One region of the Rhizobium sp. B21/90 genome, then DNA from elsewhere that is predicted to be linked to it. Evidence: riboswitches for the same ligand, from Rfam matches in the RefSeq annotation. Region 1 holds a riboswitch; each other region holds the start of a gene.
What was found. A riboswitch is a leader RNA that binds a small molecule or an ion and turns the genes downstream of it on or off. The one in region 1 is predicted to bind cobalamin.
Positions count from the first base shown of each region.

Region 2: linked by a shared signal. The riboswitch ahead of J5278_RS23500 (ABC transporter substrate-binding protein) and the one ahead of cobU (bifunctional adenosylcobinamide kinase/adenosylcobinamide-phosphate guanylyltransferase) in region 1 are both predicted to bind cobalamin.
Region 3: linked by a shared signal. The riboswitch ahead of bluB (5,6-dimethylbenzimidazole synthase) and the one ahead of cobU (bifunctional adenosylcobinamide kinase/adenosylcobinamide-phosphate guanylyltransferase) in region 1 are both predicted to bind cobalamin.

Region 1 covers NZ_CP072162.1:1,882,539-1,892,158, reverse strand. The annotation lists gene cobN (cobaltochelatase subunit CobN) at 1-97, opposite strand, end outside; gene cobW (cobalamin biosynthesis protein CobW) at 224-1,210, opposite strand; gene cobU (bifunctional adenosylcobinamide kinase/adenosylcobinamide-phosphate guanylyltransferase) at 1,275-1,799, opposite strand; cobalamin riboswitch at 1,951-2,342, opposite strand; gene J5278_RS08945 (chloride channel protein) at 2,508-4,298, shown strand; gene J5278_RS08940 (oxidoreductase) at 4,411-5,265, shown strand; gene J5278_RS08935 (glycoside hydrolase family 15 protein) at 5,389-7,257, shown strand; gene J5278_RS08930 (alpha-2-macroglobulin family protein) at 7,433-9,620, shown strand, end outside.
Region 2 covers NZ_CP072163.1:1,172,140-1,181,759, forward strand. The annotation lists gene J5278_RS23475 (iron chelate uptake ABC transporter family permease subunit) at 1-274, opposite strand, end outside; gene J5278_RS23480 (iron chelate uptake ABC transporter family permease subunit) at 271-1,314, opposite strand; gene J5278_RS23485 (ABC transporter substrate-binding protein) at 1,314-2,327, opposite strand; gene J5278_RS23490 (TonB-dependent siderophore receptor) at 2,379-4,535, opposite strand; gene J5278_RS31200 (hypothetical protein) at 4,651-4,785, shown strand; gene J5278_RS23495 (phosphodiesterase) at 4,831-5,652, opposite strand; cobalamin riboswitch at 5,904-6,132, shown strand; gene J5278_RS23500 (ABC transporter substrate-binding protein) at 6,313-7,329, shown strand; gene J5278_RS23505 (iron ABC transporter permease) at 7,326-8,369, shown strand; gene J5278_RS23510 (ABC transporter ATP-binding protein) at 8,366-9,130, shown strand; partial or broken gene J5278_RS23515 (glycosyltransferase family 2 protein) at 9,299-9,620, shown strand, end outside.
Region 3 covers NZ_CP072162.1:2,039,770-2,049,389, reverse strand. The annotation lists gene J5278_RS09730 (MFS transporter) at 1-315, opposite strand, end outside; gene J5278_RS09725 (UDP-2,3-diacylglucosamine diphosphatase) at 423-1,289, opposite strand; gene J5278_RS09720 (NADP-dependent malic enzyme) at 1,525-3,837, shown strand; gene J5278_RS09715 (DUF2865 domain-containing protein) at 3,942-5,147, shown strand; gene bluB (5,6-dimethylbenzimidazole synthase) at 5,151-5,840, opposite strand; cobalamin riboswitch at 5,884-6,084, opposite strand; gene J5278_RS09705 (PD40 domain-containing protein) at 6,123-6,953, opposite strand; gene J5278_RS09700 (DUF1003 domain-containing protein) at 7,140-7,670, shown strand; gene J5278_RS09695 (GFA family protein) at 7,702-8,097, opposite strand; gene J5278_RS09690 (TadE/TadG family type IV pilus assembly protein) at 8,486-8,905, shown strand; gene J5278_RS09685 (pilus assembly protein TadG-related protein) at 8,905-9,620, shown strand, end outside.

The DNA.
Region 1 (9,620 bases):
CTGCCGACAGAAACAGGATATCGCCCGGCGATTGACCGAGGTCGATCGCCTCGTCGCCATCGGATATCGAGCCCTTCTGGGCTAGGAGAAGATGCATGTAGCACCTCCCCGATGGGCGGGTTCTAGCACGGGGCGGCGCCCCCCTCTGTCCTGTCGGACATCTCCCCCACGAGGGGGGAGATGTCACGCAGTGACAGAGCGGGGTAAGCCACGGCAAAGACCATCAAACAAGCACCTCGATCGCACTGCGTACCGCCGCCTGGTCCATATCGTGCAGCCCGATCACCACCAGACGCGTCGCGCGGACTTCGCCCGGCGTCCAGGCTCGGTCGAAATAATGGTCGACACGGCTGCCGACGGCTTGCAGTTGCAGCCGCATAGGCTTGCCCGGCACATCGACGAACCCCTTGAGACGCAGCACGTCGTGATGGCCGATGACTGTCTTCAGCCGCTCGATAAACGTGACCGGCTCGGCGATAGGCCCGAGGTCGACAACGAAACTGTCGAACTCGTCATGGTCGTGCGGCGTGCCGTCGGCATGCTCGATCTCGTGGTGGGACAGGCGGTTGCCGACATCGGCCTCCGTGCCGATCCCGAGCCCGAGCAGCACGGCTGCCGAAACCTCGCCGTTGCGAGCCTCGATCATCGGGGGCTTGCGCTCGGTGCGCGACTGGACCTCGGCACGCACGGCCGCAATGCCGGCGGCGTCCAGCAGGTCTGTCTTGTTGAGCACGATGAGGTCGGCGCAGGTCAGCTGGTCCTCGAACAGTTCCTCGATCGGGTTGTCATGGTCGAGCGAGGCATCTTCCGCCCGCGCCGCATTGACGGCGTCGTGGTCGTCGGCAAACCGGCCGGCAGCGACGGCAACGCTGTCGACAACGGTGATCACGCCATCGACCGTCACGTGAGTGCGGATGTCGGGCCAGTTGAAGGCCGCCACCAGCGGCTGAGGCAGCGCCAGGCCGGATGTCTCGATGACGATGTGGTCGGGCCGCGGGTTGCGGGCAAGCAACTGAGTCATCGTCGGAATGAAGTCATCGGCGACCGTGCAGCAGATACAGCCGTTGGTGAGCTCGATGATATCGTCGGCAGAGCAGTTCTCGGCACCGCAATCCTTCAACACGTCGCCGTCCACGCCGAGATCGCCGAACTCGTTGATGATGAGGGCGATGCGCTTGCCGCCGGCATTCTGCAGCAGGTTGCGGATCATCGTCGTCTTGCCGGCCCCGAGGAAGCCGGTGATGACGGTGGCGGGAATTTTCTGTTGCAATGAATCAGCCTTTCATTTTCAGCGGCAGTCCGGCGGCGACGAAATAGACGTCGGTGGCCTCAGCCGCGATCATTTGGTGGAGACGTCCGGCATGGTCGCGAAAATCCCGCGCCATGCGGTTTTCCGGCACGATGCCGAGGCCGACCTCGTTGGAGACGAACACCAGGCGCGCCCTTGCGCCCGGCAGGAATTTGCAGAGTGAGGCGAAGGCGGCAGCCATGTCGCGCTCCTCCATCATCAGGTTGGTGACCCACAGCGTCAGGCAATCGACAAGAACAGCGCGGCCGGGCGCGTCGATGGCACCGAGTGTGCCGACAAGATCGAGCGGCTCCTCATGCGTCGTCCAGCCCTCGCCGCGATCGACGCGGTGTTGGCGGATGCGCTCCGCCATCTCGGCATCCCAGGCTCGGCCGGTGGCGACGTAATGGCGGTCGAGGCCGGAGCCTGTAACGAGCGCCTCGGCAAAAGACGACTTGCCGGAGCGCGCGCCGCCGAGCACGAGGGCCGTTCCGAATGTTGGGGATGACATCAGGTTGTTCCGATCCTCACGCGGTTCTGCGCGAAGCTGCAAGCGTGCAACAGTTCGGATCAGGCAAGCGCGCCGCAATGACGCGCAAAAGCAAACGTTCAGCCATGACAACCTCCGTGCTGGCAGCGGGACGACGTCCCAAAGGGTGGGCTTTTCGCCCGGCACGGATGGCAGGTCTCCTGGCTCACGGTTGCAATCTCCGGCCGAAACGACGGATATCGTTCCGGCCGGAGATCACGGGTCTCTCTCGCCTTCCCGGCAGGTCATCATGAAAAGGCGGACGATTCGTAGATGAAGAGGCGTCCCACCCCGGTAAATCATGATGCCACGCCAGTGGCTTTTCCGATGCCTTCGACTTCAGGCCCGCCTGCACCATTGCAGAACATCACCCGTCGTCCCGGAACACCGGACGAAAGACCCTGACCGTTCTACAGTCGCGGGGTCGGCTGCGATAGGAGCGCCCTGTATGGGTCCGCCCGGTCACATTCCCTTTTGATCCCATACCGTTTTCACGGCGCGGGAACCTTCCGTTATGCGTTCAGGATTAGGCCTTCGCCTTATGCAAGTCAACTGATCGACGAATTCGGTTTCTGCCATATATGTGTTGAAACGGCGCTGAAATCATTCCCGGCGGCGGTCTTTTTGTCGCAATTGCCAGTGTAAAGACGTCCTGCTTTAAACAACCGCCTCTCTTTCATGCGTAACGCCATGCTTCAACGATTCCATGCGCCCCGCTTTCGCACCCTCCGGTCGCTTTTCGAAGCCGGGCGGATGCGCGCGATCCTGCGACAGAGCGAAGTCGGCCTCGTCATAGCCGGCGCCTTGGTCGGCGTGACGTCCGGGCTGGCGGTGACGGCCATGAGCCTGATCTCTCGCCAGATGCACATGCTGATCTACGGTATCGGCGATGACGGCAGGCTGAGCAGCGCGGTGATCGACAACAAGCTGTTGTTGCTGCTGGCGCCGATTGCCGGCGGCGTGCTGCTGGGGCTGATGCTGTTCATTCTCTCCAAGACCCGCAAAAAGCCGATGATCGACCCGATCGAGGCCAACGCGCTTCACGGCGGCCGGCTGTCGCTGACCGATAGCATTCTAGTCTCCATCCAGAACCTCATATCCAACGGTTTCGGCGCATCCGTCGGGCTGGAGGCCGGCTATACGCAGATCGCCGCCGGGATCGCCTCGAAACTCGGACTGAAACTGCAGCTGCGCCGCGGCGACCTTCGCACCCTTGTCGGCTGCGGTGCGGCCGGAGCCATCGCCGCAGCCTTCAGCGCCCCCCTCACAGGCGCCTTCTATGCCTTCGAGCTGATCATCGGCAGCTACACCATCGTCACCCTGACCCCGGTCGTCGTTTCCGCCCTCGTCGCAACGCTGGTCGCACGCCTGCTCGCCGGCAGCGACGTGATGATCGACATCGGAGATTTCGGCAGCGTCGTGCCGGCCGACTACATTCCGGCCCTGCTTCTCGGCGCCGTCTGCGCCGGTTGCGGCATCCTGCTCATGCAGGGCGTCTCCTTCATCGAGGAGCTGGCCCGCAAGAGCGCCATCCCCCAGTATGTCCGCCCGGCACTCGGTGGCATCGTCGTCGGCATGCTCGCGCTGATCTCGCCGCAGGTGCTGTCGGCCGGCCACGGTGCGCTGCATCTCAATCTCGGCCGCGATATCGCCATCCCGGCCTTGATCGGCATCCTGCTGCTGAAGTCGCTGGCCTCGGCGGTTTCGATCGGCTCCGGCTTCCGTGGCGGCCTGTTTTTCGCCTCGCTGTTCATGGGCGCCCTGCTCGGCAAGATCTTCGCCTACTCCGCGCCCTACTTCGATCACGCGACGCTGACGCCGGTCATCTATGCCGTGGTCGGCATGAGTTCGCTGGCCGTAGCAGTCATCGGCGGCCCGCTGACGATGACCTTCCTGGCGCTGGAAATAACGGGCGACTTTCCGATCACCGCGCTGGTGCTTGCCGCCGTCATCACCTCGTCGCTCGTGGTGCGCACCACCTTCGGTTACTCCTTTGCCACCTGGCGCTTCCACCTTCGGGGCGAGAGCATCCGCAGCGCCCACGATGTCGGCTGGATCCGCAACCTGACCGTCGCCCGGATGATGCGCCCCGACGTGCGCAGCGCCAACGTCAACATCAGCATCGCCGACTTCCGCCATGATTTCCCGATCGGCTCGACCCAGCGGGTCGTGCTGCTGGACGATGCGGAGAAATATGCCGGCATGGTGCTGGTGCCGGAAATATACGCCAGCCCCGTCGACCAGGACGATGGCGATCGCGGCCTTGGCGATTTCATCCGCTACAAGAACGACTTCCTGCAGCCGCAGATGAATGCAAAGCAGGCGGCCGCGATCTTCGACAAGACCGAAAGCGAAGCGCTGGCTGTGGTCAACAATCTGATCGAGCGAAAGGTCATCGGCCAGCTGTCGGAAAGCCATACCCTGCGGCGCTATTCGGAAGAGCTCGACCGGCGCCGGCGAGAGGAGTCAGGCGAACTCTGAGCCCGCAATCAATTTCAGTATTGACGCGTACGCACCACGCTCTAACTCAGTTGCATCATAACGTCCGGTACCGTGCCAAGTAGCGCTGCCGGCCCAAGCACCGAAAGCAAACATGGCAAACTCCTCCACGCCCGTCTGGTTCATCACCGGCTGCTCGACCGGCTTCGGCCGCGAACTCGCGACATTGGTACTCGAACGCGGCTGGCGCGCCGTCGTCACCGCCCGTGGCAAGGAGCGCGTCGCCGATCTCGTCACGGGTCACGAAGACAGCGCCCTGGCGCTGGACCTCGACGTCACCGACAAGGACCAGATCACCGCCGCCGTCAAGGCCGCCGAAGAACGCTTCGGCCAGATCGACGTGCTGGTCAACAATGCCGGCTACGGCTACCAGGCCTCGATCGAAGAGGGCGACGACGACGCCATCCGCGCCCAGTTCGATGCCAACGTCTTCGGCCTCTTCGCCATGACCCGGGCCGTATTGCCGGGCATGCGCAAGCGCCGCCGGGGCCACATCATCAACATCACCTCGGTCGCCGGTCTCGTCGGCTTTCCCGGCTCCGGCTACTATGCAGCCAGCAAGCACGCTGTCGAGGGCATGTCGGACGCGCTTGCCGTCGAAGGCCGGCCGCTCGGCATCAAGGTCACCTGCATCGAGCCCGGCCCATTCCGCACCGATTGGGCCGGCAGATCGTTGCAGCAGACGGTCTCCGGCATCGCCGACTACGAAGAGACCGTCGGCGCACGGATGGCCTCGACGTCAGCCATCAGCGGCAAGCAGAAGGGCGATCCCGTTCGGGCTGCAAAGGCGATGATGATGGTGACGGAACTGGAACACCCGCCGCGCCACCTGGTGCTCGGCGCTTTCGGCGTCGATGCCGTATCGAAAAAGCTTTCGGACAGTCTGGCCGAAGTCGAACAGTGGCGCGACACATCGATTGGTGCAGATTTCCCAGAGTCCGAACAATAAGCTCACAGCTATGGCGGCATTCCTCTTACCGCCCTTGAAAAGCCGGTCGTCCACAGCGACGACCGGAAACCACCTTACTGCGCCGTCGCGGATAGGCCGTGGCGAAAAACAGGGACAGCATGGATGACTGACAACAGGTCCGCTGCAACAGACATCGGCAAGCATGAGCCACCGCCCCTGAACGAAGGCCACCTGACCGCCATCCCACGGCCAGTGGCCGACCATGGAACCATCGGCAATCTGCGCACCACCGCTCTGGTCGCCCGCGACGGTGCCATCGACTTCCTGTGCTGGCCGAACTTCGACAGCCCCAGCGTCTTCCTGGCTTTGCTCGATCCGGAAAAGGGCGGCGCCTTCGAACTCTCGCCGGATATCGCCGGCGCGCGCACCATCCAGATGTACGTCCCCGAAACCAACGTCCTGATGACGCGCTGGCTCGGGCATGCCGGCAGCGCCGAAATTACCGACCTGATGCCGAGCCCGACTACGACCGGCGAGAGCGTCTGCCGGATCGTGCGCCGCGTCGCCGTCACGCGCGGCACAGTCACCATCCGGCTGAAATGCTGGCCACGCTTCGACTACGCCCGCACCATCCCGGACGTTACCGTCGATGAACACGGTGCCGTCTTCAGCGGACCGGACGGCTTGCGCCTGCGCCTGACCGCACCGGTGGCACTGACGCCGATGAACGGCGGAGTGACGGCGGAATTGACGCTCAAGGTCGGAGAGCAGGCGGATTTCACCTTCGGAGACGACGACGGCGTGCTCATGCAGACCGAGGAGGTGTCGTGCGTCATCCTCGAGACAAAAAACTACTGGCAGAAATGGGCTGCCCGGTCGACCTATCACGGTCGCTGGCGGGATGCCGTGACCCGCTCGGCACTGGCCCTTAAACTGATGACCTCGCTAAGCCACGGCTCTATGGTCGCTGCCGCCACCTTCGGCCTGCCGGAGGCGCCCGGCGGCGAACGCAACTGGGACTATCGCGCCACCTGGATCAGGGATGCATCGTTCACGGTCTATGCGCTGATGCGGCTCGGCTACCAGGAGGAGGCAATGGCCTTCAGCCGATGGACCGGCGCGCGCACCCAGCAAGACTGGGACGGCCAGCTTCTGATCATGTACCGGATCGACGGCAGTTCCGATCTGGAGGAAGTCGAGCTGGACCATCTGGCAGGTTACGGCGGCGCACGCCCCGTGCGTGTCGGCAACAAGGCTGCCGAGCAGATCCAGCTCGACATCTACGGCGAGCTGATGGACTCTATCTACATCAGCAACAAATACGGAGAGGCGATCTCCGATCGGGGCTGGCGCGGCGTTCAGCGCTTTGTCAATTACGTTTGCGACAACTGGCAGCTACCGGATGCCGGCATCTGGGAGGTGCGCAACGAACCGTCCGAGCATCTGCACTCCCGGCTGATGTGCTGGGTGGCCGTCGACCGCGCGATTAGGCTGGCTGAAAAGCGCTCGCTGTCCGCCCCCTTCGAAAAATGGGTGACGACGCGCAACGAGATCAGCGAAGACATCTGGGCGAATTTCTGGAACGACGAACTCGGCCACTTCGTGCAGGGCAAGGGTGCAACCAATGTCGATGGCGCACTGCTGCTGATGCCGTTGGTACGTTTCGTCAGCGCCACCGACCCGGCGTGGCTGGCGACGCTCGATGCGATCGGCGACCAGCTGGCCGACGACAGCCTGGTGAAGCGCTACAAGCAGGAAGATGGCCTCGACGGCCAGGAAGGTGCGTTTGCCGCCTGCTCCTTCTGGTATGTTGAATGCCTCGCCCGCGCTGGTCGCCTCGACGAGGCACGCATCAACTTCGAAAAGCTGCTGCTCTACGGCAACCACCTGCAGCTCTATCCGGAAGAGTTCGATGCGCGCGGCGAGTTCCTCGGTAATTTCCCGCAAGCCTTCACGCATCTCGCCCTCATCAGCGCTGCCTTCTATCTGGACAGGGCACTGGATGGCAAATTCGGTCAGTGGCGGGCATAGAAGGGCACGGCTTGTTAGCGTCACTGCTTCCCGAATAGTTTGATTTTTATCGGATAACGCGCCGAAGGTGTGTTGTCGTGTTTCATTTCAGGGCGGTTGCATCTCAGCGATTGACAATTTGCCGATATGTTTCAAGAGTGCGCCGCATCGGCTGACTGCTTGGGGGGTATGGGCTATGTCACGGCGCGCGATTATCGGACTGTCGGCTCTTTTGTTCGGCGCTTTCCTTTCTCTCGCGCCCGGACAGGCGGCGGACGCAAGCCGCCAGGTGGTGACCACCCCCGGCGGCGATTATTTCGGCTTCGACCTGCGCACCGTCCAGAACCAGACAATCGAGCAATGCGAGGCGACCTGTATCGCCGATCGCTCCTGCCGCGCCTTCACCTACAATCCGAAGGTGAAATGGTGTTTCCTCAAATCCGACTTCAACCAGCTGAACGATTTTCCGGGCGCCATTGCCGGCAAGATCGTCGAAGTCACAGCCCAGCCCGACATCGGCGCCGCACCCGCTTTGCCCTTCATCAGCGACAAGCTGCGCGACGATGCGGCGAAGGCAAAGGCGAACCTCGCTCTGACCGATGACCAGAAGACGCAAGGCGTCCAGAGCCTGGTGGCGCTCGCCCATGTCGAGCAATCGGCAAAGAATCCGGCAGAAGCCGTAAAAGCCTTTCTTGGCGCCCTCTCCATTACGCCGGAAGATCCCATCCTCTGGATCGAAACGGCGCGTACAGCAAACAGCATCAAGAACAATACTGAAATCGCCGGCCAGGCCGCCATTGCCGCGTTGAACGGCTATCAGCTGACCCGGACCAAGGAGAGCCGCGCCGACGCCCTCGCAGTGCTCGCGGCGTCGCTGGCCAATTCGGACAACGCCCGCGCCGCTCTCAGCGCCTACAAGGCGAGCCTGGCGCTGGTCAATTCCAAGACCGTTGCCGCTGCCTATGCCGACCTCAAAAGCCGCAAGGGTTTCCGCATTCTCGCCAATACCATCGACAATGACAGCACGACCCCGCGCGCCTGCGTGCAGTTCTCTGAAAAGCTCATCAAGAGCGGCACGGACTACACACCCTTCGTCACCGTCGACGGCGCAACGCCGAAGGCTATGGAAGCCAAGGACGACCAGATCTGCGTCGAGGGACTTGCCCATGGGCAGCGCTACAAGATCTCCTTTCGCGCCGGCCTGCCCTCCTCGGTCGATGAAACGCTAGAAAAGACCGCCGACGTCAGCATCTACGTCAAGGATCGCACCGCCTCGGTGCACTTCACCGGCGACAACTTCGTGCTGCCGCAAACCGTTCGCCACGGCATCCCGCTCGTCTCCGTCAACGCGACCACAGCAAATCTGAAACTTTACCGGATCGGCGACCGTGGCATCGCGCCGCTGCTCACCTCCTCGCAGTTCCTGACGCAACTGGATGGCTACAGCGCCCAGCGCCTGCAGGATGAATCCGGCGAACTGGTGTGGCAGGGCGCCATCGACATCAAGTCCGATCTCAACAAGGACGTCGTCACCAGCTTCCCGGTCGACCAGGCATTGCCGCAGCGCAAGCCCGGCATCTACGTGATGACCGCAACCGTGCAGAACGGCGGCGGCCAGGAATGGGATTCCCAGGCGACACAATGGTTCGTCGTCTCGGATATCGGTCTCTCCACCTATGCCGGCACCGATGGCCTCAGCGTCTTCACCCGCTCGCTTGCCACTGCCAAGCCGCTGGCCGGCATCGAGTTGCAGCTGCTCGCCAAGAACAATGAAATCCTCGGCACGGCCAAGACCGATGAAAACGGCCATGCCACCTTTACCGCAGGCCTGATGCGCGGAACGGCGGCCATGACGCCTGCCGTCATCACCGCCAAGGACGGCGATAAAGACTATGTGTTCCTCGACATGACGCGCGCCGGCTTCGATCTGTCGGATCGCGGCGTCACGGGCCGCAAGACGCCCGGCGCCATCGACGTGCTCGCCTGGACAGAACGCGGCATCTACCGCGCCGGCGAGACGGTGCACGCCTCGGTGCTCGCCCGCGACAGCGCCTCGGCGGCTATCGAGAACCTGCCGCTGACCTTTATCTTCAACCGGCCAGATGGCGTCGAGGATCGCCGCGTCGTCAGCAATGGCGGCCTGCTCGGCGGCTATACGATCGACTTGCCCCTGCAGACAAACGCCATGCGCGGCACCTGGACGATGCAGGTGTTCACCGACCCGAAGGGCACGGCGATTGGCGAAAAGCAGTTTCTGGTCGATGATTTCGTGCCGGACCGGATAGAGTTCGATCTGAAGAGCGAGGCAACGACCATCGACCTCGATGCGCCCGCCGCAGTGACGGTGGACGGTCGCTACCTCTATGGCGCGCCTGCTGCCGGAC
Region 2 (9,620 bases), on a different replicon from region 1:
GCGCGGCGCCGATCAGCAGCGCAAGCAGGGCGCGGGGCAGGCGCCATTCGAGAACGATCATCTCCTGCATCTGGTCGCCCCGCCCCGAAAGGGTCCGCGCGACACCCGACATTGAAACCGCATAGTCGCCGGAAACCAGCGACAGCAGCACGAGCATGAGGCAGACAGCCAGCATGAAGGCGCAGGCGATAACACTCCGGCTGCGCAACCGCAGCGAAAGCCGCCCACGGGGCGAGCGCAGAACGATGACGCCTGGATCCGCCGCCCGCGTCACAGCCCGCTCACTTTCTGCCGCTGCACCAGGAGGATCAGGACGGGCGCGCCGATGAAGGCGGTGACGATGCCGGCTTCCAGTTCACCCGGGAGGAGAAGACGCCCGATAATGTCGGCCGACAGCAGCAGGATCGGGGCAAAGATCATCGTGCCGGCGAAAATCAGCCGCTGATCGGGGCCGAACAGCCAGCGCACGACATGCGGCGTCATCAGGCCGATGAAGCCGATCGGTCCGACCGCCGCCGTGCCACCACCGGCAAGAAGGGTCAAGGACACAGCCGCCAGGATGCGGCTGCGGACAACATGGGTGCCCAGCGCCCGGGCGGTGTCATTGCCGAGCGCTATCGAATTCATCGCCGGTGCGATGAGGCCCGCGATGCCAAGCCCGACGATAAGGAACGGCGCCACCGCAGACACCACCGCCATGTCGCGGCCGCCGAGAGCGCCGATCGACCAGAGACGCATGCTGTCGAAGCCGACCGGATCGAGCAGTACGATGGCTGATCCGAGGCCGCCAAGCAACGCATTGATCGCGACGCCTGCAAGCAGCAGCCGGACCGGGGTCGCTCCGGCGCGACTGAGCGAGCCGAGCACATAGACGATCACAGTGACAACGATGGCGCCGAGAAAGGCAAACCAGAGATAATTGCTCACCGCCTGCAGGCCGAATACGCCGGCAGCAATCGTCACGAAAAAGGCAGCGCCGGCATTGACGCCGAGTAGACCGGGATCGGCGAGCGCATTGCGCGTGATCGCCTGGATGATGGCACCGGACACACCGAAACCCGCTCCGCATAAAAGCCCCAGCAACGTGCGCGGCAAGCGATAGTCGCGGACCGCAATGTGATCTGGCAGGCGAGCGTCATAGGCCGTCAACGCATCGAAGACGGTGGAGAGAGAAACAGAACGCGCGCCGACGGCCAGGCTGACCAGGCACAGGACCACCAGCAGCAGAAAGCCCGCAACGGCAACTGCCAGCCGTTGCCGTGCTGTATGGTGCTTTCCCGCTGTGGGCTGCGAGGGGACTGTGGCAGACGGCATCACGGGGCAAGTCCGGCACGGACCGCCGAGGCTACCGATGTCCTGGGGTCGCCATCGAGTGCTGCTGCAATATCGGCCTCGAGTGCAGACAGCACGAAGGGCAACGACAGGACGCTGCCGAAAGACAGCGCGGCTGCGACCGTACCGCCCGCAAAGACTTCGCGACCCTCGGCATGGGCCTTCAGGACACGGCGCATCGGCAGGGCGGCGAGATCGGTAGCGGTTTCGGAGGACGATACCCAAAGGACGATATCCGCTTCGAGAGCGGACAGGTCTTCCGGTGAAAGTTTTTGATAGAAGCTTTTGGACCCATCGAGCAGGCGGCTGGCGGCTGTGGGGGCAAATCCGAGCTCGGTCAGGAAATGGCCGCGCGTGTCCGAGGATGCGAAAAATCCGGTCTCGCTGCCATAGTGATAGGCGGCGACAGCCGTGCGTCCGCCCCAATCCGGATGTCGCAGGCGCGCTGCCGCAAAGTCCTGGCGGGTCTTGGCGACCAGTTCGTCGGCTAGGCGATCCTTGCCGACGGCGCGACCGATCAGCCGTGTCATCTCATCCCAAGGCATGCCATAGGCCGGAAACGCCTTCGGCTGCATCAGCACGGGCGCAATGCGGGAAAGCCCGGCGTACTCTGCTTCCGATATGCCTGACCCGATGCCGACGATCAGATCCGGCTGCAAGGTAGCGACGAGTTCCAACCCGACATTGCCCTTGATGACAACGGGGCGGGCGTCCTTCAGAAAAGGCTGCGCCCATGGCCAGACGGCAAACGGCTGGTCGCCGAACCAGTCGCGTATCGCAAGCGGGATGACATCGAGCGCGAGCAGGGGATCTTGGGTGAGGTAGCCCAGCGATACGACACGGGTAGCGGGCTTCGGCAGGACGGTCACGCCGAAGGCATGATCGAATTGCAGCGGCCCGTCGGCAGCGATGGCGGGTGTGTGCATCAGCTCCGGCGCCAAGAGAGCGGTTGCCAGCCCGCACAGCAGGTCGCGACGACGGGTAACGAGAGCCATGACATCCATTCCTGTGTTTTGTGGTTGCGCCGAGAGATCGTCGCGCAGGCGCTACCAGGTGTAGCGCAGGGTCGCCCGCACCGCGCGGCGGTCGCCGTAGTAGGCGGCCAGACTGTAGTCGTCGATGCTGGCCACATATTCCTTGTCGAAGATGTTGGTGGCGTTGACGGCGAGGGCAACGCCGTTCTTGAACTTGTAATTGAAAGCCGCGTCGAAGACCGTTCTTGAGGCAAGCGGCAGCGTGTTGGCATTGTCGCCGAAAGTATTGCCGACAAAGCGGGCGCCCATCCCGACGTTGATGTCACCGATCGCGCCTTTGCCGGGAATGGTATAGTCGGCCCAGAGCGTTGCCATGTGGTTGGGAACGAGTTCCGGCCGATTGCCAATCAGCCCGGTGGTCGCGTCGTCCTTGATCCGCGCGTCCCAGTACGAATAACCGGCAGTCAGGTTCAGCCGGTCGGTGAGCGCGACCTTGCTCTCGAACTCGATGCCCTTCACGTTCACCTTGCCCACCTGGTACTGGTAGGAATAGTCCGACGCCCACTGCGCCACGTTTTTCTGGGTCAGGTCGAACAGTGCCAGGGTAAACAGCGCATCCATACCCTCGGGCCGATATTTTGCACCGATTTCGTACTGTGTGCCCTCCTGAGGCTTGGGCGTGCCGAGGAAGGTCGAGCGGCTGGCTGCCAGTGGCTGGAAGGATTCCGAGTAATTGGCGTAGACCGAGAGCTCGGAGGTCGCCTTGAAGGTAAGCCCGGCGCGCTTGGAGAAATTCGTATCGACCGCGTCGTCGCGGATGCCTGAGCTCTCCGACATCGTGTCGGCGTGATCGTATCGGCCACCCAGCGTCAGGATCCAGCGGTCGTCGATCGTCAGCTGTTCCTGGAGGAATGTGCCCGCCGTTGTCAGCCTTGTCCTGGTGTCCACCGGTGCGCCGAACGAGATGCAGCGTGTGCCGCAATAGACGGGTTTGCTGTCATCGAGCACGCCACCGGCCGTCCCGTCGAGGCGACGTTCGCTATTGCTGTCGCGGCCATAATCGGCGCCCAGCAGTGTGCGGCTTTCGAATGGGCCGTAGCTGCCGTCATATTGGAGCTGGTTGTCGATCTGGAACCGCTTGCTATGGCCATAAATTGCCAATGCAGCGCGGCTCGAAGCAGGATCGGCAGCTCCGAGATAGATCTGCTGATAGGTCATGTCGAGATTGGTGTAGCGGGCATTCTGCCGGAACTCGAAACCGTTGCCGAAATCGTGGCGCAGCTGATAGCCGACATTGCGCTCGATGGTGTCGACCCTGTCGAAATCGGGCTCACCGAGATAGGTCTCGGAATCGATCCCAGACTTGTAGGGAATGGCATGGCCAGGGTTGCCGTCGCGCTTGTTGTAATCCGTCAGGATGGTGACGGAGGTGTCGGCATCCGGCGACCAGGTCAGCGCCGGCGCGACATAGACGCGATCGTCGTTGGTATGGTCGATGCCGGCATTGGCATTCTGCCATTTGCCAGTCATGCGGTAGGTCCAGATGCCATCCTTGTCGAGCGCTCCGCCGAAGTCGGTGCCGGTTTCGACATGTCCGTTCCCAACCGTTGTATAGATCTCGCCGAAGTCTTTGTCCTGCGGCACCTTGGTGAGCGCATTGACGATACCGCCGGGGCCGGAAAGGCCGAACAGCGTGGAGTTGGACCCCTTCAGCACATCGATCCGTTCCATGCCATAGGGCTCGAGGCGGCTGGCGGTAAAGGAGCCGCCGACACGCATCGGCAGCCCGTCACGGAAAGAGCCGTCGGTCGTCTGGTAGAAACCGCGGATCAAAAAGTGGTCGTAGCGGTCGTCGGAGCCGTAGATATCGGTGGAGACGCCGGGCGTGTAGGCCAGCGCCTGGTCGAGGTTGGTGACACCGCGCTCCTTCATTTCCTTGGCGGTGACGACGGAAACCGAGGCCGGCGCGTCGAGAAGCGGGGTGTCGGTCTTGCTGCTGGAGCGGGAACTCTTTGCGACAATCGTCTTGTCAATGGTGCCAGCTCGGTCGCCTTGGCCCGCAATGGTGATCTTGGCGAGCGTGGTTGCTTCCGCGTCGCCTGACTGAGCGAAAACCGGGGTTGCGGCAAGCAGCGTCGAACTCGACAGAAACGCGATCATCAGACGTCCGACGGTCGTCGTAAAGGATGTGCCCACCGGCGATACAGTCGTCCTAGCCTCGCGAAACATCACGGCAGCCCCCTGCAATCAATCTATCAAATACCTGAAAAGTCTACGGAATACCGACCAACGACCATGATCAATAAGTTGACTGGTTAACTCCTGTATTGTTTGTTGACTCCCGATGTCAACTATTGCCTACAAATTTTCCGATCTTTCCACCGGTCTTGCCGAGGCGCGCGCGGCAACCGGAGGATGCGCACGTGAAAACACCAACGCTGACCTGCCGGTCAGCGTCGGTGCCATGGAAGCGGCCTAAAGACGAGGCGGCGACGCGGCATAGTCCGACGTCAGGGCATATGTCTCAGTTACCGAGTGCGTCGCTGCCCGATATCGAATGGTTGGACAGTTCGTAATCCTCGACATGAACGAGGCATCCCTGCGGTTTCAGGAAAACGATGCCGTAGGCGCCCGGTTCATCGACGGAGAGGGAAGTATCTTCCGTATCGAATACCATCGGCTGCTGATGGACCGGGCTCTTGAATACCGAGAAAGGTATACCGCGATGGGAGCCGCCAATCGTACGGTGAACATGGCCGGCGAAGATGTGGCGGACATTGCCGTATTCGGCAAGGATATCGTAAAACTCCTCGCCGTTCCGGAGCTTGATCTTGTCCATCCCGGGAAACCCGGTGTCGAGCGGTGGGTGATGCATGAAGATGTAGACGGGCCGGTCGCCGGCACGAGTGAGGTTCTGCTTCAACCAGGCAAGCCGATTGTCGCACAGCACCCCGGCATGAACGTCCGGCGAGACGTAGGGCGGTCCGCAAAGCGTATCGAGCAAAAGCATGACACCGTTTTCGGTCTCGATCCGCTGCTGGATAAAACCGTGCTCGTCACGCGGGCTTTCGGGATAGGCGGCAATGAAGTTTTCGCGGTTGTCGTGGTTTCCGACCAGCAGGTGGACGGGAATTTCGAGCGTGTCGAGCAGTTCGCGCAGTCTCGCATAGGATTGGCGACTGCCGCGGTGCGAGAGGTCACCCGTCATCACCGCAAACTCAGCATCGCGGTGATGCAGGTTGACATGATCTATCCCTCTTGAAAGGCGCTGATAGGGATCGAGGCCGATGATCGTCTCTCCCTCCAGGACCATGTGCAGGTCGGTGAATATAATAATTTTGCTCATGCGCTACTCCTGCCTGCGATTCCCGGAATGCCTTTCGTCGGGCACCTTTCCGGTACGTACATTCCAGACCCTGCACGTCGTTTGCAACAGGTTTGCGTCAGCAGTCTGTTTGTTGGCTAACGCGACAAGACACTTGACTGCCTGCATTTTACTAGTAATGTAACGTTATAACATAATATAAAGCAATGATGGATTTCCGACCTGTGCGAGATTTTGCGAGACCCGCCCACCTTGACCGCCGTTGCAGGCCTGTCATAGATGCCATCGACGGTTCCCTTAGGATGACTCCAAGGGGATTAATAGGGAACACGGTGAGGGCCACCCGAATGGGACCAAGACCGTGACTGCCCCCGCAACTGTAAGCGGATTGCTGCTCATCCCAGGGCCTCAGGGCCATGTCACTGCGAAGGTTTCGCGGGAAGACAGATGATCGGCGCATATCCGCAAGTCAGGAGACCTGCCGTCAAGCGCTATCCCATGAACCCGGGCGGGGATGCCCGGAAAGGAACAGATATGTCTCATTTGAATTTTCGCCATAGCCTGGCGCATCTCCGGCTCGATTGGGCTTCCGACAGCTGACGTGGCAACCGCAGCTTGCCTCGCTGCCGCATACCTGCAGCACCAGGGCACTCGCTTTCCCATAAAATCGAGATATTTTTCATGCGTCAGTTTCTGTCCAGCATTACGCTTGCCTGCGGGCTTCTCGGCATGGCCGCCCCCGCATTCGCGGCAACGGTCTATCCGCTGTCCATAACCAATTGCGGTCAACAGGTGACCTTTGCCAGGGCGCCTTCGAAGATAGTGTCCATCGGCCAGGGGATGACGGAAGTTCTCCTGTCTCTCGGCCTTGCCGACAAGATCGTCGGCACGGCGGTCTGGGTGGGTCCCGTGCTTCCTCAATATGCACAGGCCAACAGCAAGATCAAAAGGCTGGCCGACAACGATCCGAGCTTCGAATCCGTCGTCGGACGCCAACCAGACTTGGTGGCTGCGGAATTCGAGTGGCATGTCGGACCGCAGGGTTCCGTCGGTAAGCGGGAGCAATTCTCCGACCTCGGAATAAATACCTATATCTCGCCGGCTGATTGTGTCGCCAAAGTCAATTCCGACGGCGGAGACGGGGTCCGCAAGCAGATGTTCAGCATGGATCTAGTCTATCAGGAGATCGCCCAGCTCTCCGAAGTCTTCGATATCAAGGACCGCGGCGATGCCCTGATCGCCGACCTTAGGAAACGCGAGGCCACCGCTGTGGCATCCGTGGAGGGTGCGGCCGCCAAGCACCTGCCGATCGTCTTCTGGTTCTCGAGCAAAGAGGTCAGGGGCGATGCCTTCATAGCCGGCAAGAACGGTGCCCCCGCTTATATGATGAAGGCCCTCGATGCGCGCAACGTCGTGACCACCGAGGAGGAATGGCCGCTTGTCGGCTGGGAAACAATATCCCAGGCGAACCCGGCCGTCATCGTCATCGCCACCATGGATCGCCGCCGCTATGCGGCAGACGATCCCAAGGTGAAGCTGGACTTCCTGCAGAACGATCCCGTCACCAGCGAAATGGACGCCGTCAGGAACAAACGATTTGTGATGATGGATGCGCAGTCCATGAACCCGACGATCCGGACGATCGACGGCATCGAGGTTCTTGCAAATGGCATCAGGTCCTTCGGTCTGGCCCGGTGAGCAACAGCGCAGTCGTAACACGGCGTAGATGGTGGGCGCTTGCAGCGCTCGCCGTTGCCGCCATCGTCGTCCTCGGATTTTCGATCAGCCTTGCCGTTTCCATCGGGGAAATCTCCATCCCGCTGCAGACGACGGCAGAGGCTGTGTCGAACCGCATCTTCGGCACGGGCTTTGCAATCGACCGTATTCACCAAGGCATCGTCTGGGATTACCGTCTCAGCCGGGCACTGGTTGCAGCCAGTGCCGGAGCCTCGCTGGCGCTCTGCGGCGCCGTGCTCCAGGCCCTGCTGCGCAACCCGCTGGCCGAACCCTATGTGCTTGGCATTTCGGCAGGCGCCTCGACAGGGGCAGTTTGCATCACGATCCTCGGGCTCGGCGCAAACGTTCTCGGGCTGTCCGGCGGAGCATTCATCGGGGCCGTCGTCGCCTTTACGCTGGTGGGCATTCTGGCCTCAGGGGCAGGCGGGTCGGGCGAGCGGATCATTCTCTGCGGCGTTGCCGGATCGCAGCTGTTCAATGCCCTGACCTCCTACATCGTCACGACGTCTGCCAATGCAGAGCAGGCGCGCGGCGTGCTGTTCTGGCTGCTCGGTTCGATGAGCGGCGTGCGCTGGCCAGACGTCTATCTCTCCGCCCCCGTGACCTTGGCGGGCTTCATCGTCTGCCTCTGCCATGTCAGGGCGCTCGACGCCTTCGTCTTTGGCGCCGACGCGGCGACCTCCCTCGGCATCCCGGTGCGCCGCGTACAGATCGTACTCCTTGGCACGACCGCCGTCATGACGGCGAGCGTCGTCAGCATGGTCGGCTCGATCGGCTTCGTCGGGCTTGTCATTCCGCACGCCGCGCGCTTCCTGGTCGGGCCGTCGCACGGCCGCCTGCTGCCGGCGACCGCCCTTGGCGGCGCGATCTTCATGGTCGGAGCCGATATTGCTTCGCGCATCATCATCCCCCAGCAGATCCTGCCGATCGGCGTCGTCACGGCTCTCTTTGGAGCGCCCGCTTTTGCCGTCATCCTCTATCGTGTCCGGAGGACCCCATGAGCATATCCGTCGACGACGTCACCTATGCAGCCGGTAACACGCTCATCGTTAACGGCATCAGCCTGGCGATCGAGCAAGGCAAGGTTCTCGGTCTGCTTGGGCCGAACGGATCGGGGAAATCCAGCCTGCTGCGCCTGATCTGCCGGTTGAGGAAGGTCCGCAGCGGCATTATACGACTTGGAGAACATGATGTGGCTAGCCTGTCGCGCAGCGAGATCTCGCGCCGCATAGGCTTCGTTGAGCAGCAATCGACGACCGACACGCCATTGACCGTCGCCGACGTCGTCCGCCTCGGTCGCACGCCCCACAGAGGATTGCTCTCCACCTGGAGCAGCGACGACGATGCCGCCGTCGAGATCGCGCTCGCCCGGGTCGACATGCAGGCCCGGGCAGCCCAACTATGGCAGACGCTGTCGGGCGGCGAGCGTCAAAGGGTGCACATTGCCCGCGCGCTGGCGCAGGCTCCGACCGAGCTACTACTCGACGAGCCGACCAACCATCTCGATATCCAGCACCAGCTGGATATCCTGTCACTTGTCGCCAAGCTGGATATCACCTGTATCGTCGCCCTTCACGACCTCAATCTTGCGGCCATGTTCTGCGACAGTCTCGTCGTCCTGCGAGACGGCAAGGTCGTCGCCGCCGGATCACCGGAAGACGTCCTCACCGAACACCTCATTCGCACGGTCTTCGGAGTAAAAGCGCACGTAGAAAAGTCCGCGATCCACGGCCGCTGCCACATCCAGTACCTGCTCGCATAGGCCTCGGGCGGCGTGGCAAATGTGTGTGGGGGGCCATCACGGCCAATACACTGCGCAACATCCGAATGTCGAAGGATAGCGGTAGCCGTGATTGAGCATTTCTGCTGCTTTGCAAGAAAGTCTTGACCTTTGAAGGTTAGGCTACGAGCTGAAAATTGACGAGCGCATATGACCAATATTTCACCACTCATCCTCTCAATCGTTGCACCCTGCTACAACGAGCAGGAGGGGATATCGGAATTCTGCCGTCGCTGCGTCGCGGCGGCTCGATCGGTAGCCGGTGAGGATTTCGAGATTGTTTTGGTCGATGACGGCTCCAGCGACGAAACTTGGAATATAATTGCTGCAATGACAGCACTCGTGCCCCAGATCCTTGGGGTACGCTTGATGCGTAATCATGGCCACCAGCTGGCGGCTACCGCTGGGCTCGCTGCATGCCGCGGCGAGCGTATCCTCTTAATCGATGCAGATCTGCAGGATCCGCCGGAAC
Region 3 (9,620 bases), 160 kb from region 1:
GAAGTCGTCGGTCCAGAACAGCGCGATAGCGGTCAACAGAGACAGGCCTCCCGACCAGAGAAGCACGGTCGCCCGCTCCCGCATCCTGTCGGCAAACAGCGCCACGACAGGCGCCACCAGCACACGCACGACCATCGGCAGGGCGAGAATGATGCCGATCTGCTGGTCGTTGAACTTCAGGGTCGCGAGGAACACAGGAAAGAACGGCAGGGCGATGCCGTTGACGATCAGCGGGGCACAATAGGACAGGGCGCTGCGCAGCCGGAAATAGGCAGGAGCCTCCCTGCCCGTCGAAGTCATCGTTGCGGGAATCATGACAATGCCTGATTTGGAAACGCTGATTCCCTACCACGCATTCGCCATCGCGCCTACGGCGCCTTCAGGTCGGTGGGAAATTCAAGGCGCTGGAAGGCCTTGTCCGCTCACTCGGCAGCGGTCATACCGGACGCCGCCTTTGCTTCGGCCATCATCAGCGCAAGGTCCATGGCCGGGCGCGACGGCAGGCGATCCTGGCGGCTCTCGGCCACGGCAGTAGCAGGCTTCGCGTCGAGGATCTGGCGCCAGGTGATCAGTTCGAAGCTTCCATCCTCATGCTCGGCAATCGCCGTACAGCTTTCAACCCAGTCGCCGGTGTTGATGTAGCGCAGGCCATCGATGTCCTCGATGACGGCATGGTGGATATGGCCACAAATGACCCCGTCGGCATGGTTGCGCTTGGCCTCTTCGGCCACCACGCGCTGGAACTCGCCGATGAAGTTGACCGCATGCTTGACCTGCTGCTTGGCCCAGGCTGAGAACGACCAGTAAGGCATGCCGAGCCGGCAACGAATGCTGGCGAGCGCGATATTCAACACAATGGCGACGTCGTAGGCCCAGTCGCCGAGATAAGCGAGCAGCCGGGCGTTGCGCACCACGACATCGAACTCGTCGCCGTGCAGCACGAGATATGTCTTGCCGTCGGCAGTGGTGTGGATCGCCCGTTCGGCGACCTCGATACCGCCGAAATGGTTGCCCGGGAAATCGCGCAGGAATTCGTCGTGATTACCGGGGATGTAGACGATGCGCGTGCCCTTGCGCGCCTTGCGCAGGATCTTCTGGACGACATCGTTGCAATCCTGCGGCCAGTACCAGCTGCGCTTCAGCCGCCAGCCGTCGATGATGTCGCCGACGAGGTACAGGGTATCGGCTTCGTGATAGCGCAGGAAGTCGAGAAGATAGTCCGCCTTGGCGGCCTTCGATCCCAGATGAACGTCGGAAATGAACAGGGTTCGGAAGTGTCGAGTGTCCATCAATGTCTCCACGAACGTAATGCCCGTGCCCCAATCTTCGCTGTGCCCGGAATAATCAGACTCGTGTTTCAGGAAGATGACATCACATCCAATTCGAGCGCGAAGATGGCGTAGCTTACCCTGCCGCGCATCGGCAAAATCTTGCCGCCCTGCCACAATTCCGTACTGTGCACCCCCGAGGATTGTTGTATGCAGTGACGTGAAATCGTTAGACGAATGGTAATGGAGAAGCGTGATGGACCCGCAGGATGCATCGAAGGCACAGAAGAACATGACCAGCGGTGACCTCGACGAACAGGCGCTTTTCTTCCACCGCTATCCCCGTCCGGGCAAGCTGGAGATCCAGGCGACCAAGCCGCTCGGTAACCAGCGCGACCTGGCGCTCGCCTATTCGCCGGGCGTTGCCGCTCCCTGTCTCGCCATCCGCGACAACCCTGAAATGGCTGCCGAATATACATCGCGCGCCAATCTCGTGGCCGTCATATCGAACGGCACGGCCGTGCTTGGCCTTGGCAATATCGGTCCGCTGGCCTCAAAGCCGGTGATGGAAGGCAAGGCCGTACTGTTCAAGAAGTTCGCCGGCATCGACGTCTTCGATATCGAGATCGAGGCACCGACCGTCGACGAGATGGTCTCGACGATCTCGGCACTGGAGCCGACCTTCGGCGGCATCAATCTCGAGGACATCAAGGCGCCCGAGTGCTTCGACGTCGAGCGCCGCCTGCGCGAGATGATGAAGATCCCGGTCTTCCACGACGACCAGCACGGCACTGCGATCATCGTCGCCGCCGCCATCCTGAACGGCCTGGAACTGGCCGGCAAGACGATAGAGAACGTCAAGATCGTCGCATCCGGTGCAGGCGCTGCCGCCCTCGCCTGTCTCAACCTTCTCGTCATCCTCGGCGCCAAGCGCGAAAACATCTGGGTCCACGATATCGAGGGCCTGGTCTACACCGACCGCAACGTGCTGATGGACGAGTGGAAATCCGTCTATGCCCAGCCGAGCGACAAGCGGACGCTGGCCGAATCGATCGGCGGCGCCGATGTGTTCCTCGGCCTGTCGGCCGCTGGCGTGCTGAAGCCGGAACTGCTGGTGCAGATGGCCGAAAAGCCGCTGATCATGGCGCTCGCCAATCCCAACCCCGAAATCATGCCGGAACTCGCCCGCGCCGCCCGGCCTGACGCGATGATCTGCACCGGGCGCTCGGATTTCCCGAACCAGGTCAACAACGTCCTCTGCTTCCCCTACATCTTCCGCGGCGCGCTGGATTGCGGCGCGACGACGATCAACGAGGAAATGAAGATGGCGGCGGTGCGCGCCATCGCAGCCCTTGCCCGCGAAGCCCCCTCGGATGTTGCCGCCCGCGCCTATACCGGCGAAACGCCGATCTTCGGCCCGGAATACCTGATCCCCTCGCCCTTCGACCCGCGCCTGATCCTGCGCATCGCTCCGGCCGTCGCCAAGGCTGCGGAAGAGAGCGGCGTGGCGCTTCGCCCGATCACTGATTTCGACGCCTATCTCGATACGCTCAACCGCTTCGTCTTCCGCTCCGGCTTCGTCATGAAGCCGATCTTTGCAGCTGCCAAGCTCGCTCAGCCGAAGCGCGTCGTGTTTTCCGAAGGCGAAGACGAACGCGTGCTGCGCGCCGCCCAGGTGCTGCTCGAGGAAAACACGGCCGTGCCGATCCTCATCGGCCGCCCCAGCGTCATCGAGACACGCCTGAAGCGCTACGGCCTGAAAATCCGCCCGCACACCGATTTCGAAGTCATCAACCCGGAAGACGATCCGCGCTTCCGCGATTACGCCGACCTCTATTTCTCGCTTGTCGGCCGCAGCGGCGTCATCCCGGAGGCAGCCCGCACAATCGTCCGCACCAACACCACCGTCATCGGCGCACTGGCGCTGAAGCGTGGCGACGCCGATGCACTGATCTGCGGCCTCGAAGGCCGCTACGAGCGGCACCTGCGCGTTGTCCGCCAGATTATCGGCAAGCGCGCCAATGTCCGCGACTTCTCGGCCATGAGCCTGCTGATCTCGCAACGCGGCAACACGTTCTACACGGACACCTACGTCAACTTTAATCCGACGGCCGAAGAGATTGCCGAATCGACAGTGCTGGCAGCGGAGGAAATCCGCCGCTTCGGGATCACGCCACGCGCCGCCCTTGTCTCGCATTCGAACTTCGGCTCGCGCGAATCGGAGAGCGCCACGAAGATGCGCAATGCCCTCAGGCTCATCCGGCTTGCAGCCCCCGATCTAGAGGTCGATGGCGAAATGCACGGCGACAGCGCGATTTCCGAGCATCTGCGCCGCCGCGTCATGCCGGATAGCACGCTGACCGACGAGGCCAACCTGCTGGTGTTCCCGAACCTCGATGCGGCCAACATCACGCTTGGCGTTGTCAAGGAGATGATCGACGGGCTGCATGTCGGCCCAATCCTGCTCGGAACGGCCCTGCCGGCCCATATCCTGTCGCCCTCGGTCACCTCCCGTGGCGTCGTCAACATGGCAGCCGTGGCCGTGGTCGAGGCATCGCAGCCCGGCTGATACTGACGGGACCGCCGGGCATCATCCCGGCGGTCGACCACCTGCTGCCGAGCGCAGGGCTGGCGCAAGTCTGTGGGCGCCATATATCTTGCGCGTGATAATGGATGAACTGCAACTTCGCCCCGGCTGAGGCGGACACCATCCGAACGGAGCAGGCCAAAGGCGTGACAGTGGGCTGGAAACATTCATTTTGGGCGCTTGCCGCATCCTTGGCGATGGCAGCGCCACTGGCTGCCCAGACGAACGCAATCTGCGACGACCTGCGCGGCCAGATGGCCAATCTCAGCGAAACCGTCGGCACCAACCGCCAGCTCCGGCAATACCGCACCGCCATCGCCCAGCAGATATCCGAGTTGCGCCAAGTCGAGAACGACCTTGAGGACAACGAGTGCTCGTCCGGCAGCATGGTGATCATAAACGGTGACGACGACGGCACCTGCGCGCGGATCGAGGATACCCTGCAGCGCATGCAGGAGAACCTGCAGTATCTCGTTGCCAAGCGCGACCAGATCCAGCGCGGAGACGTTTCGGAAGGACCCACGCGCAACCAGCTTTCCGCAGCGCTGCGCGCCAACGGCTGCGAAGATCAGGATAGCGGCGATACCATCATCACCAACCGCCCGGCCCCGCAGGCAGGCATCGAGCCCAGCTACCCCGCAACCCCAGGGGCAACGACGCTGGACAGCAGCGGCGGTCCATCCGGCAACGAACCGGCACCGCAATCGCCGATCCAGAGCTACGCCTTCGGTCAATCCTATGGCGGCGGCAATGTCCGCACGGTCTGTGTGCGCACTTGCGATGGCGGTTTCTTTCCGATGACCCAGAATGCATCGCCCGGCGATTTCCAGCGGGATGGCGAAACCTGCGCGAGGATGTGCCCGGGCGTAAAGACCGAGTTGTTCTTCCACCGCCTGCCCGATCAGGAAACATCGGCGATGGTCTCCGCCTCGTCGGGCACCCCCTACAGCGCCATGCCCTACGCCTTCGCCTTCCGCAAACGGCCGCCGAACGAAAAGACCAGCTGCACCTGCAATCTGCCGGCCTATTACGAGGAAATGCGAAGGCAGAACGCACTGACAAAGCCGCCAGCCGCAGGCACGCAGCAAGGCTCGATCACGACGATCATTCCAAAAGAGTCGCCGCCGGCCGTGCCGACCGCACCCGCAAAGGGCGATGCGCCGCCGGTGGAACGGCCGTACGATCCGTCAGCCGGCAATGTCCGCCAGGTCGGCCCGGCATTCCTGCAGCCCGACCAGCGCAAACTAGACCTCACCCGTCCGGCCGTACCCGGCGAGCAGCCCCAGCAATAGGCCTCAGCCCTGCGGCCGGCCCCAGCCATTCTCGAACACCAGATCCTCCAGCGGCAATCGCTGCCGCCAGCCTTTGACGGCGAGTTCCGGTTCGCCATAGAGCTCGTCTACGAACCCCAGGCAGAGCCAGGCGATCATCTCGATCCGCTCCGGTATGCCGAGCAGCGCCCGGATATCGGCGTCGTGAAAAATGCTGACCCAGCCGACGCCCACACCCTCGGCGCGCGCCGCAAGCCAGAGATTCTGCACGGCGCAGACTGTCGAATAGGCATCCATGCGCGGATTGTGGGTGCGGCCGAGCACGACGGGCCCGGCACGATCCGGATCGCAGGTGATGCAGATGCTGAGCGGCGCCTTGCGGATCCCCTCGAGCTTCAGCGACCGGTAACTCTCGCGGCGGGCACCCTCGAACTGCAGCGCTGCCTCACCATTGGCGCGCTCGAAGGCTTCGAAAGCCTTCTCGCGGATACCGGCGTCGCGCACGAGAATGAAATTCCAGGGCTGCATGAAGCCAACCGAAGGCGCGTGATGGGCAGCGCCCAGCAGCCTTGCGATCAGGTCGTCCGGCAGCGGCTGCGGCAGGAACTGGTCCCGCACGTCCCTGCGCGTTTCGATCGCATGGTAGATGGCGTCGCGCTCGGCGACGGAAAAGGCTTGTGCGCGGACGAGATCGTCCCTGCAGTCAGGTCGCATCGTTTATATCCCCAACAATGCCAACCGCCCGCCGTCCTCGCGGGATCAGTCTATCTTATCAGGCCGGTCTTCTGGCTCGGCTTCATCTGGCGATGCTGCCTTCCCGGTCGAAACCAGTGGCATATCGGAGAACTGACCGTTCCCCCTGCATCGCCATCCGCCTTACAGCGTTGGGCACGCGCCGGATTTACACCGGCTTCCCGATTCTCCCGCCTGGGCGGGCACCTGATGAAGGAGATATGCGCGATCCGGCTAGCGATGGCAAGCGGATCGCAGGCCTGCTCAGCGCTCCGGTTCGTACCGGACAAAGGCGAACTCCTCGCCATCGGGTGACCAACTCGGTACGTTGATTGTCCCCTGGCCCCCGAACAGCTCGAACAACGTCGTGATGTTGCCGCCATCCATGTCCATCAGGCGCAGGCGGACGTCGAGATCGCGCGGATGATCGAAGACGTCGCCGTCGTAGGAGAGCAGCACGACCTTGTCGCCCTTCGGCGATGGATGGGGAAACCAGTTGCCGAACTCGTCGTCGGTCACCTGCTGCAGGTCGCGACCGTCAGGCCGGATCCGCCAGATCTGCATACGGCCCGTCCGGCTGGAGTTGAAATAGATCCACGCGCCATCGGCCGACCAGTCCGGCCCGTCGTTGCGGCCCTCGCCATGGGTCAGCCGCGTCTCCGCACCGCCCTCGACCGAGATCGTGTAGATGTCGAAGAGATCGCCGCGAATGCCGCAGTAGCTGACATGCTTTCCGTCGGGCGACCAGCCGTGCCAGTAGGACGGCAGGTTTGCCGTCACCTGCCTGGGAACGCCGCCTTCCGCCGGTACGAGATAGATGCAGGACTTGCCGTACTGGACCTTGTCGCAGAGCGCGATCAGCGTACCGTCGGGCGAGATGCCATGGTCGTTGTTGCAACGGTTGGCAAAGCCTGTATCGACGCGCTCGACAGTGGCGAGCCCGTCGAGCGACAGGCGGTAGAGAAGCCCGTCATCGTTGACGAGCAGGTAGCGTCCGTCCGGCGCGAAGTTCGGCGCCTCTACGAGACGATCGGTCTGCCAGACGACCCGCCTCTGACCTGTTGCAATGTTGAAGATCTCGACCGAACTGCGCATGTCTCACCCATCCTCGAAGCCGGCGCCCGAACCAAACAGCGACCGCGGAGGTTTTAACGGCTCGCCCAACGGACATCAACTGGCTCGACCGGACGCGATTGCGTGAGGCATCGCCATTCCCATGTTTTGCCGTTGCAATTCATCGTGGCAACCGAATACTGCCGCTAACCAGCATCGGAGCCACGCATGCCCAATCTCCCGAACTTCTTTCACACCCACTTCGATAAATCGTCGGACGATCTCGGCGTCATCGAGAAGCGGGTGCTGAAGCGAGCCCGCGAACGCAAGATCATCTCGACGGATGTCAACGCCGCCTTTTCCGCAAATGCCTCCGTCGGAGAGCGGCTCGCAGACGGGATTGCCCGCGTCGGCGGATCATGGGCGTTCATCGTCTCCTTCCTGTTGTTCCTGGTCGCCTGGACGGTGCTCAACACCATCCTGCTCTCGTCACGCGCCTTCGATCCCTACCCGTTCATCTTCCTCAACCTGATCCTCTCGATGATCGCAGCCATCCAGGCGCCGATCATCATGATGTCGCAGAACCGCCAGACCGAACGCGACCGCTTCGAGGCTGCCAAGGACTACGAAGTCAACCTCAAGGCCGAACTGGAAGTCCTGTCGCTGCACGAGAAGATCGACCTGCAGGTGTTGACCGAACTGTCGGCCCTCAGGGAGGAAGTGGGCCGCATTACGAGGCTGCTGGAGGCAAAGGCCTAGCGTCTGCGGGACTGCCCCTTGCGGACGATGGCTAGTCGGATTTCGGGAACTGGGGCAGACCGTCGTGGAGGCCGTAGAAGCCTGCCTTGTCGGCGCAGTAGATGTGATGACCCATCTTCAGGTCATTCGGATCATCGAACAGGCCGGCCATGATCGAGATCTGGTCGGCATCGTCGGCGACCCAGAACAGCGCGGAACCGCAGGTCTTGCAGAACCCGCGGCTGGCAGCGGGACTGGAGCGATACCAGCTGACATTCTCACCGCCCTCGACCGTAAGGTGGTCGGTCGCCGCGTTGGTGGCGGCGAAGTAGAGGCCGGTCTGCTTGCGGCATTGCGAGCAGTGACACCCGACCACATCCCTGAGCGGACCTGTCGTCCGTATTTTCACCGCGCCGCAAAGGCAAGATCCGGTATGGTCGTCCTTCATAGCGCCTTCTCGATCCTTGTCGTTAGGTATCATCCTGATGGTGCGGCATGCAGCTGTCAACTTCAGATTTCATGACTGCAGCATCAGCCACGCTGATAGCAGACCCTTTGCTGAATGCTCCCGGCATGCCCTCGTCGAAAGACGGTTAACAGGGCATTAAGCCACCTTTTCCCCCCGTCGTTGCCATGGCCGCACCAAACAGCCGGGTCCGTCGGCCAAGGTGCGATTTTGGGACAACCTATTCTGAAACGCGCCATTCATGCGTGCGTGTGGTTCAAAAATAAACCCGCCCAAAAATTGTATAGGTAACCTAATATTAGGATATCGCAATTCAAATTAAACCAGCAGGAATGGGAAGGTTGCGGCGACCGAAGGGGAGACGGAGACGATGATCAAGACCAAATTTCGCCATTGCGAACGTGGTACCGCAGCCCTCGAATTTGCGATCATCTTTCCTGTGTTCATTCTCGTGCTGATGACGCTGATCGCCTACGGCATCTATCTCAGCGCCGCCCATTCCGTTCAGCAGATCGCGGCCAATGCAGCCCGGACAGCCATCGCCGGCGTCACCGCGGCAGAGCGGGAGCAACTGGTCAACACCTACATAACCACCTCCACCCTTAACGATGCCATTCTGAACCCGGCTAAATTCACAGTCACGGTGCAGCCGGATCCGGCCAACGCCAACCAGTTCACGGTCAAGTTGTCCTACGACGCTCAGGACCTGCCGATCTGGAACCTCTACAGCTTCGCCATGCCAAGCAAGACGATTGTACGCACCGCAACGATCCGCATGGGAGGCATCTGATGCCGATCGGAACCATCCTGCGGCGCTGGACCCTGAGCGAGCAAGGCAACGTCGCAATCCTGGCTGCCATCACCGCACCTCTCATTCTGTACTGCATGAGCCTGGGTCTCGATTATGGCATGCTGACGCTGCAGCAGCGCCGCCTGCAGCAGACGGCCGACCTGTCCGCAATTGTCGCGGCATCCGACGTCAACAATGCCCAGGCCAATATTCTCAACTACTTCAGCACCAACAACCTGAACATGGCTGTCCAGACGGCAAGCGGCTATGTCTCGAACACCGGAACGTCACCTCTTGGAGACGCCGTGAGTGCGGCAAAGTTCGACGGTATCGCAACGATAACGCTCGGCACCTACGTCGCTGATCCGACGATTGCCCTCGGCAGCCGCTTCGTGCCGGGCGCCACGCCATACGACGCCGTCAAGGTGAAAATCGAGCAGACCGGTGGACTGATTTTTGCCGCGAGTTTCGCAACCCCGCCGACCCTTCAGGCCGTCGGCACTGCATCGACGGAGAAGATTGCGGCGTTTTCGATCGGCTCGGGGCTGGCAAGCGTCAACAACGGACTTCTGAATGCCGTCCTGGGTGGCTTGCTCGGAACCAGTCTTTCCCTCAGCGCCATGGATTACAACGCGCTGCTGTCCACCAAGGTGAACGCCCTCTCGGTCGCCGACAAGCTGGCGACCAATCTCAACCTCACCGCCGGCAGCTATGC